DNA from 2 places in the Solibacillus sp. NPDC093137 genome. Region 2 is predicted to be linked to the other one. Evidence: a T-box and tRNA genes for the amino acid it is inferred to sense, from the RefSeq annotation. Region 2 holds a T-box; the other holds one or more tRNA genes.
The links. The T-box of region 2 lies ahead of cysS (cysteine--tRNA ligase). A T-box ahead of a tRNA ligase gene usually reads a tRNA of that ligase, here a tRNA-Cys.

Region 1: it encodes a tRNA-Cys, which carries the amino acid that the T-box ahead of cysS (cysteine--tRNA ligase) is inferred to sense. The anticodon was not compared.

Annotation. Positions count from the first base shown of each region.
Region 1 is NZ_JBNNVH010000004.1:90,328-94,763, forward strand. It holds gene ACQKN3_RS14650 (hypothetical protein) at 1-386, opposite strand, end outside; gene ACQKN3_RS14655 (hypothetical protein) at 456-1,253, opposite strand; gene ACQKN3_RS14660 (glutaredoxin family protein) at 1,722-1,967, opposite strand; tRNA gene ACQKN3_RS14665 (tRNA-Cys) at 1,997-2,067, opposite strand; gene ACQKN3_RS14670 (helix-turn-helix domain-containing protein) at 2,117-2,389, opposite strand; gene ACQKN3_RS14675 (YvrJ family protein) at 2,398-2,559, opposite strand; gene ACQKN3_RS14680 (sigma factor-like helix-turn-helix DNA-binding protein) at 2,604-3,203, opposite strand; gene ACQKN3_RS14685 (S8 family peptidase) at 3,365-4,436, opposite strand, start outside.
Region 2 is NZ_JBNNVH010000007.1:108,397-112,832, reverse strand. It holds gene rlmB (23S rRNA (guanosine(2251)-2'-O)-methyltransferase RlmB) at 1-685, opposite strand, end outside; gene ACQKN3_RS17755 (Mini-ribonuclease 3) at 823-1,236, opposite strand; gene cysS (cysteine--tRNA ligase) at 1,237-2,640, opposite strand; T-box leader at 2,731-2,952, opposite strand; gene gltX (glutamate--tRNA ligase) at 3,053-4,436, opposite strand, start outside.

The DNA.
Region 1 (4,436 bases), on a different contig from region 2:
ATAAAACCGCACACAGCAACATCCGTAGAAATCCGAGATTCGCAGTATTCAATATCGAAATTGCCCTTTAAATCATAGTCAATTAATTCATCGTCGTCCTCTGGGTCAGGTAAACATACATAAAATTGTGGTATGTTATGCTCTTCATCAAAGTCGTTAGTCCATAATGTAAAGTTTTCGATAGTTTGCGATTCAAGATTGTACAGATACAATGTGCCGCCCTCAATGCCTACATTACCCACGTCTGATTGCTCTTTATATTCCTCTAAATTCATATTGAACGAATAATCTATAACGACATAATGCTGATTGTCGGCAAATTCTAGAGCTGCTGCAGGTGTTACCTCAAATGTTTTCGTTACAACTTCGTCTTTAATGTTATACATAATAATTCCTCCTGATAGTTGTGGCACCGATAAATATGGACCGTTTCCTTTTGTGAGCTGTTGAATGGTTTAGTCAATCCAGTTTTTGCGCGGATCTTCTAATATTTCATCAGCAAAGACTTCTTTTAATAAGTTCGATTTACTCAATTCTTTAAAATTATACGCACTGTCATAGTTCATATTGATTTTGACAAATGGATGGTCGGCAAAGCCATAGTCATACATAATAGGTATTTCCACATCTTTGTAGAAACGTCTAAAATGGTATTTCTTTTGGTTACGCGACTTAAAGTATTCTCGGTAAATTCGTACTGTTAACACGGCACCTTCATAGTGATGTTCTGTCTGCTTATCAACCTTTTCATCAACACGAATACTTAGCGGTAAGAATCCGTACACATATGTTTTATACGTATTGATAGTTGTTATTTGGCTTTGAGTTTCTCTTGTGTAATAAGTTAGTTGACCTGTATGTACATTCTTGTAAGCAATCAAGCTGCTGCTTTCTTCTTCATAAATATCCAGTTCTGAATAGTTAATGTGAATAGTATCAAATAGGTCAAGTGGAACCTTTTGTTTGGAGTTAGGCCGAGTGTCGGTTAGTGTGATGCAGAAATTAGGGGGAGTGTTCTTTACGAATTGCTTTGTATAGATGGGGAAATTCTCAATAGTATTTGTATCTATATTGAATAACCTTAAATCCCCTGCCCTTACACCGAATTTGCCACGATTATTTAAATCTTCCAATGTCGCATAGTCGTAATAAAACTGGTGATCAACATATGCATAATATTGAAAAGTTGCTAATTCAATAATCTGGTCCTCAATTACTTCAAATGGTTTGATTAATACTTTTACTTCTGTCATTTTAAATTCCTCCTAAAATAAGTAGCGTTTTACATATGAATACCTATTTTTTACGTTAAGCTACCTTCTAATTAACGATTAACAAACTTGTAGTCAAAATGTTTGGGCAGCAATTACTTTCTCTTATACGGGCTTTAATTGGCTAAAAATGAGGACAAAAAAAAACAGCAGATGGAAAAGAACAGTTAAATCTATAAAAGGACACATTTATCCTGTAAATAGATTTCGTTAGTTCAACCCATAGGCTGTTTGTAAGTTCAAAGTCGTATAACACGAATGTTAGAAACATCGGTCTACATAATAAGTTAAAGTAAAAAATAATAGTTAAATTATAAGTGATTGTTGGATAAAAGACAAGGTTGGAGAATAAATAAAATATTGATAAATCACCACGTTCTACTTAATACGGCGCGGATATAAAAAAACCCACTTTAATAGTGGGTTAAATTTGAAACTAATGCTTGTATTTTATTGTGGAATTAAAATTTCTGAAAGTTTTTGCTTATCGAATCCACTAATTACAGCTTTAGTTTCTCCTGATTCCTTCAATAGAGTAAGTGGTACTCCTACCCCACCTAATGCTTTAAACTCTTTAAAGTATTGTTCGTTATTGTTAACATCTCTTTCCTCGAAAGCAATGCCATTTTTATTTAAAAAGTCCTTTTGGTTTGAACAATGTCCACAACTTTTACTAGAGTAAACGATGATTTCCATAAAATTTATCCCCCTAAATTTGTTTTAAAAGGTGACACTCGGGTTCGAACCGAGGATGAAGGTTTTGCAGACCTTTGCCTTACCACTTGGCTATGCCACCATATTAGTTATATTAGTTAAAGAAGAAAAAGTATTAAAAGTAACAACTTTTATTTAAATTTATTTATAAATTTTTTTTCATTGGTTTTTGATTCATTATACTTTTGTTTCATATCCCAAAAACCAGGAACAGACTCTACATCATATTTTCTTATGGTTTGTATTAGTTTAATCATTAAGTCCTGACGAAGATCTTCTCTATGAAATGGATGTGTTTGATATAGGTGATGTTTTAATTTCGGTTCAAAATAATTTATTACCGATAATAAAGCTTTGTCATCATTTTTAGATTTTTCTACAAGTGCTTTTAAATCTTGTGTCATTTATTTGTTCAATCCCTTCTAAACTCTCTAATAACATCAGATAATTTACTAATACTTAACTCCAATTTTTCTATTTTCTTTTCGAATCTAATAAAAAGATACATTGTTATTGCAATAGGAAACCCAAAGTTCCCTATAATCATTACCCAATCAGTTGGCTCTGTCACCATAAAGAATAAATCCCCCTTCTCTTTTTTTTACATTAACAGCCACACTATTTGTGGCTGTTAATGTAATGTAGCAATTTTTCTAATGCTTTTTTATGCGCTTTAGAAACTGCCTGTTGCGTTTTATTTAAAATCAAACCAATTTCTGTATCATTTAGTCCTTCAACATAAGCAAGGTTAATAATCTCTTTTTGCTTTGTTGTCAAGGACTTATAGGCATCATTTAGTAGAGGACTAGTAATTTGATGTTCGAGACTTCCATTTGAAATGGCCCTTTCAAAAAAGGTCTCTGCTTTTTCGTCAGCTACTAAATCACCAAAGGTTGTTGGCTCACCTTCCAATGGATTAATTGCCGCATCAAGTGTTGTAAGAAATCTGGCTTGGATCAGTTTTGCTCGTTTATCGTAATTTATTGAGTTGAATTTCAGCGTTGTGGAAATATGTGAAACAAATCGAATATTAAAATAGAAATCTTTAAATAAAATATCTAATTTTTTCATATTTTCAGGTGTTGGATTTGATATTGTCTCCAAATACACTTCTTTATTTTGAGATGTGTTAAGAAAGGAAACAACCAAGTTATTCTTTAAGAATTCAGAATTTTCTGTCTCGAATTGTCTAATTTTCTCTTCATTCCATTTATTCACCAGTAAAATCCCCCTGTTTAAGAACGTATGTTCTGTAATGTGTGTAAAAAAAGCGTATCACTCTTATTTTTTTCAGAGCGCACGTTCTTAAGTGTGTGTAAAACTATTTATTTTCCAATGAGGAAGACATGGGCATATATATTAGTTATTCTAACATAATTTTACAAATAATCACACTCTTTCGCACACATTTTTATATATGAGGCTGTGGATGCAGATTCTTTAATTAGTGATATTAAAAATTCCCTTTCTTTTTCTGAAGATTGTTCACTCAAACATTGTGTAAAGAAAGCCTGTGTTTTTCGAGCTTCACAAAAACATTTAAGTAGTAACGATTTATCTAAAGTATCTTCTTCAAAGTTATCATTAGTTTCATCCTCTAAATTAACGTCTAGCGCAAGGTTAAGTATAGAAATTGTCTGTCCATAATCTCCCACTTTTACTTTAGTCGTGTGCTGCATTAAATAATCAAATAATTCTTGTTCAGTTGGCTTTTTTTTGTTTAAATTTTCATATTTGTTAATCAATAAAGCTAAAGCACCTGAAACATGAGGAGCTGCCATTGAAGTTCCGGATAAACTTTCAAAATTATCTTTTAAATAAGTAGATTTAATATCAATCCCTGGAGCATAAATATCCACTTCTTTATTAGTATTACTAAAGCTAGCTAAGGCAAAATTAGTATCAATTGCACCGACAGCAATCACTTCCTCATAACCTGCAGGATAAGAATATTCGTCAGTTGATAAATCCCCATCCCCTTCGTTACCGGAGGCAACAACAACAGCAATATCATTATCCAGTGCTTGTTTTATCGCATTATGTAGGATTTCATTAGAAGATGATAATCCTAATGATAAAGATAATATATTAACCTTCTCATTGTTAGGTCCTATCCAATTTACGGCATAATCGATGGCTTTAACCAACGATTCTGTTGTGCCGCTGCCTTTATGGTTTAAAACCTTTAAAATAAGTAAATTTGCATTAGGCGCAACTCCAACTATGCCATTTCCATTTAGCGTAGCTGCTATTATCCCAGCCACATGTGTACCATGCCCGTTGTAATCTTCAATTTTAGTTACATCTCCATTCGATTCATTGGTAAAATTATACCGGCCAATAATACGTTCCTTTAAATCCAAATGGTGATAATTACATCCAGTGTCCAATATAGCAATGACCACATCCTTGCCAGTCCACCCTTGTTCCCAAAAGTGTTTTGCTCCAATA
Region 2 (4,436 bases):
GTAATGCCGCTGCTACGGAAGCATTCAATGATGTTACATGACCAACCATTGGCAAGTGATATAAGAAGTCACATTTATCTTTCAAAAGACGGCTCATTCCCTTACCTTCACTACCAATAATTAATGCAAGCGGTAATGTTGCATCCATTTTACGATAATCTGCAGAACCTTTTGCATCTGTTCCGGCAATCCATACACCGCGTTCTTTTAGCTCATCCACCGTTTGGGCTAAATTGGTTACACGTACAACAGGTACATGCTCGATAGCACCTGTTGAAGCTTTAGCAACAACTGCTGTTAAACCGACTGCGCGACGCTTTGGAATAATGATACCATGTGCACCGATCGCATCTGCTGTACGCATAATCGAACCTAAGTTATGCGGATCTTCCAACTCGTCCAGTATTAAAAAGAACGGGTCTTCGCTTTTTGCCTTCGCTGCGGCAAATAGATCGTCCAATTCTGCATAGTCATATGCCGCGACTGATGCCACGATTCCCTGATGGTTTTCTGCAAGTTTATCGACTTTTTGCTTTGGTACAAACTGTACGAGGACACCTTGTTCTTTCGCTAAGTCCATTAGCTCCTGCACACCTGTTTTCTTAACGCCTTCAGCAATCCATAACTTATTGATTTCTCGGCCTGCGCGAAGTGCCTCAAGTACCGGATTTTTTCCTGCAATCATTTCTCCTGATAGCTCTTCCTGGGCAGATTGCGGCTTTTCTTGTTGCTTTTTCTCCTGAGTTTTAAAAGTATCTGCTTTTTTATCGCGACCTTTAAAATCTTTTGGTTTACGATTTTGCTGTCTTTTCTCTGCCATAGTTACACTCCTTTTGCCTGTTCGACAATTTCGATTGCGTAATCGATTATTTCATTTGCGCGATGATGTTCTTTGCTAAGGAATAAGAAGCCTAAAACCGCTTCAAATCCAGAGCTATTACGATATGTTCGGACATCTGTATTTTTCGGAACAGATCCTGATTTGGCATTGCGTCCTCTACGGAAAACAGCTTGCTCTTCTTCTGTTAAATAATTCTCATCAATCATGCGATGTACAATATTGGACTGGGACTTGGCCGAAACGTATTTCGTCGCTTCTTTATGCAATGTGTTAGGCTTTGCACGGCCCGACAATATTAAATGTTCCCGAATTCTTTGCTCAAGCACGGCGTCGCCCATATAAGCGAGCGCCAGTGCATTTAGCTGTATGACATCATGTGGTGTTAAATTTTGCATTTACTGACCTCGTTTCCAGCGTGTACCTTGACGAGTATCCTCAAGAACAATATCCATGCCCAGCAGTTGGTCGCGGATTTCATCTGAACGAGCAAAATCACGATCTTTACGGGCTTGGTTACGTTCCTCGATTAATGCCTCGATTTCTTCATCGAGTAATCCTGCTTCTACTTTTATATGAATACCTAGTACATTTCCAATTGTATCAAACATCGTTAAAATTGCCTGTAATACTTCTTTATCCGTATTGGCTTCGTTTAAATACACATTGGCGATATGGGAAAGTTCAAATAATGCTGAAACCGCATTTGCTGTATTAAAGTCATCGTTCATCGCATTTTCGAAATCAACTTTTATCTGACTAATTTTTTCAAGCCACTGCTCGCTGTTATCCCCTAAACTTGCCGAAGATGTTAGACGGTGCTCGACATTCGTATAGGATGTACGAATACGGTCCAAACCGCTTTTCGCTGCTTCCACTAAATCCTGAGCGAAGTTAATCGGGTTACGGTAATGAACTGACAGCATAAAGAAACGCAACACTTGCGGGTCGATTTGCTTGCGGATATCATTCACTAATATAAAGTTACCCAATGATTTCGACATTTTTTCATTATCAATATTAATATAGCCATTATGCATCCAATAACGCGCAAACGTTTTATCATTATGCGCTTCGGATTGGGCAATTTCGTTTTCGTGGTGAGGGAATGTTAAATCCTGTCCGCCTGCGTGAATATCGATTGTATCACCTAAGTGCTCACGTGCCATTACAGAACATTCAATATGCCATCCCGGACGTCCTTCTCCCCATGGTGATGCCCACTTAATTTCGCCTGCTTTTGCAGCTTTCCATAACGCGAAATCCAATGGGTCTTCTTTTTTCTCGCCCGCTTCAATACGCGCTCCAACTTTTAAATCATCAATTGATTGGTGACTTAACTTTCCGTAGCCATTAAATTTACGTGTACGGTAATAAACATCGCCTTGGGATTCATATGCATAGCCTTTGTCGATCAGCACTTTAATAAACGCGATAATATCATCCATATGCTCTGTTACACGAGGGTGCGCATCCGCCTTTTGGCATCCCAGTGCTGTAATATCTTCAAAATAAGCAGCAATAAAACGATTTGTTAATACAGAAGTTTCTTCGCCTAACTCATTCGCTGCTTTAATAATTTTGTCATCTACATCGGTAAAGTTCGAAACGAATTTCACTTCATAACCTGCATATTGTAAATAGCGGCGTACTGTATCATAGACGATTACCGGGCGGGAATTTCCAATATGAATGTAATTGTATACAGTTGGTCCGCATACATACATTTTTACTTTACCTTCCTCCAACGGAATAAATGGTTCTTTTTGTCTTGTCAACGAATTGAAAATTTGAATCGTCATATTGCCTCTCCTTTTTCATTGTACTCTTTAAATATTCATTGGGTTAATTTGTAATTTAAATAAAAAACGCCTCCATCACCTCAAGAAGGTGACAGAGACGCTAGATGCGCGGTTCCACTCTGGTTGAAAAAGTAGCCATACTTTTTCCGCTTGAAGTCCTGTAACGTGGACAAATCGATTTAACCTACTTCAAGTTCAGTTAAATACTCAAAGGTGCATTTCAGCTTTGCCTTAACCTGGATCACTTTCAGCCGGTGGTGATCCTCTCTAATAAGGGGTGCGCAGCGTACTTCTCCTTCTCAACGTGCTATCATTATGGAATTTACATTCATTTTACATCTATTTTCAGAAAAATCAATCATTATATCCATTCAAAGAATTCTGTAGTTATTTCCAAATTCTCAAAAATGAATTACTCTGCAAATTTTTCAACACGAGCAATTGTTTTTTCCTTGCCGATTAAAGCGATGGCATTCGGCAATTCCGGACCATGTGTTTGACCAGTTGTCACAACGCGGATTGGCATAAACAGATTCTTACCTTTTACGCCTGTTTCTTTTTGCACAGCTTTAATCGCTGCTTTAATTGAAGCGGCATCAAAAGATTCTAAAGCCTCTAATTGAGTTTTAAATGAAGCCATAACAGCCGGCACAGTTTCACCAGTTAACACTTCATTTGCTTCTTCATCATATGCAATTTCTTCTGTGAAAAATAGGCTCGATAATTCTACGATTTCTGCCCCGAAGCTCATTTGCTCATGGTAAAGTGCGATTAAATCAGAAGCCCATGCATGTTGCTCTTCCGATAGCTCTTCTGGAAGTAAACCTGCTTTTTGTAAATGTGGCAATGCTAAAGCAACTACCTCTTCATGAGACATTTTTTTAATATATTGGTTGTTCATCCATGTTAATTTTGTTTTATCGAACATTGATGGTGATTTTGACAAGCGTTTTTCATCAAACAGCTTTACAAATTCGTCATGTGAGAAGATTTCTTCTTCTCCCTCAGGTGACCAGCCAAGTAATGCAAAGAAGTTAAACATCGCTTCCGGTAAGTAGCCTAGGTCCTTGTATTGTGTAACGAACTGGATGATTGACTCATCACGTTTTGATAATTTTTTACGATCTTCATTTACGATTAATGTCATATGACCATATTGCGGATATTCCCATCCGAATGCGTCAAAAATCATCATTTGTTTTGGAGTATTTGATAAATGCTCTTCCCCACGGAATACATGTGTAATTTCCATGAAGTGGTCATCCAGCACTACCGCATAATTGTAAGTTGGGATACCGTTTGCTTTTACAAGTACCCAGTCGCCGATATCTTTTGATTCGAACGATACTTCACCGCGAACTAAGTCAGTGAACTGATACGTAACATTTTCAGGAACACGCATACGAATTGTGTGCGGGATACCAGCAGCTTCTTTTTCAGCAACTTCCTCGGCTGTTAAATGACGGCATTTCCCATCATATGCAGGTGCAGCAACACCTTGTGCTTTTTGTTTTTCGCGTGATGCTTCAAGCTCTTCTGAAGTACAGAAACATTTATAAGCTTGTCCGTTTTCCAGCATTTTTTCTGCATGCTCTTTATAAATATCAAGACGCTCCATTTGACGGTAAGGTGCATATGGACCTCCGATATCAATCGACTCATCCGGCATAATGCCTAACCAGCGTAAGTTATCAAGTTGAGAAGCTTCTCCACCCTCTACATTACGTTCAATATCTGTATCTTCAATACGTACTACAAAAGTACCGTTGTGATGTTTTGCATATAAATAGTTGAAT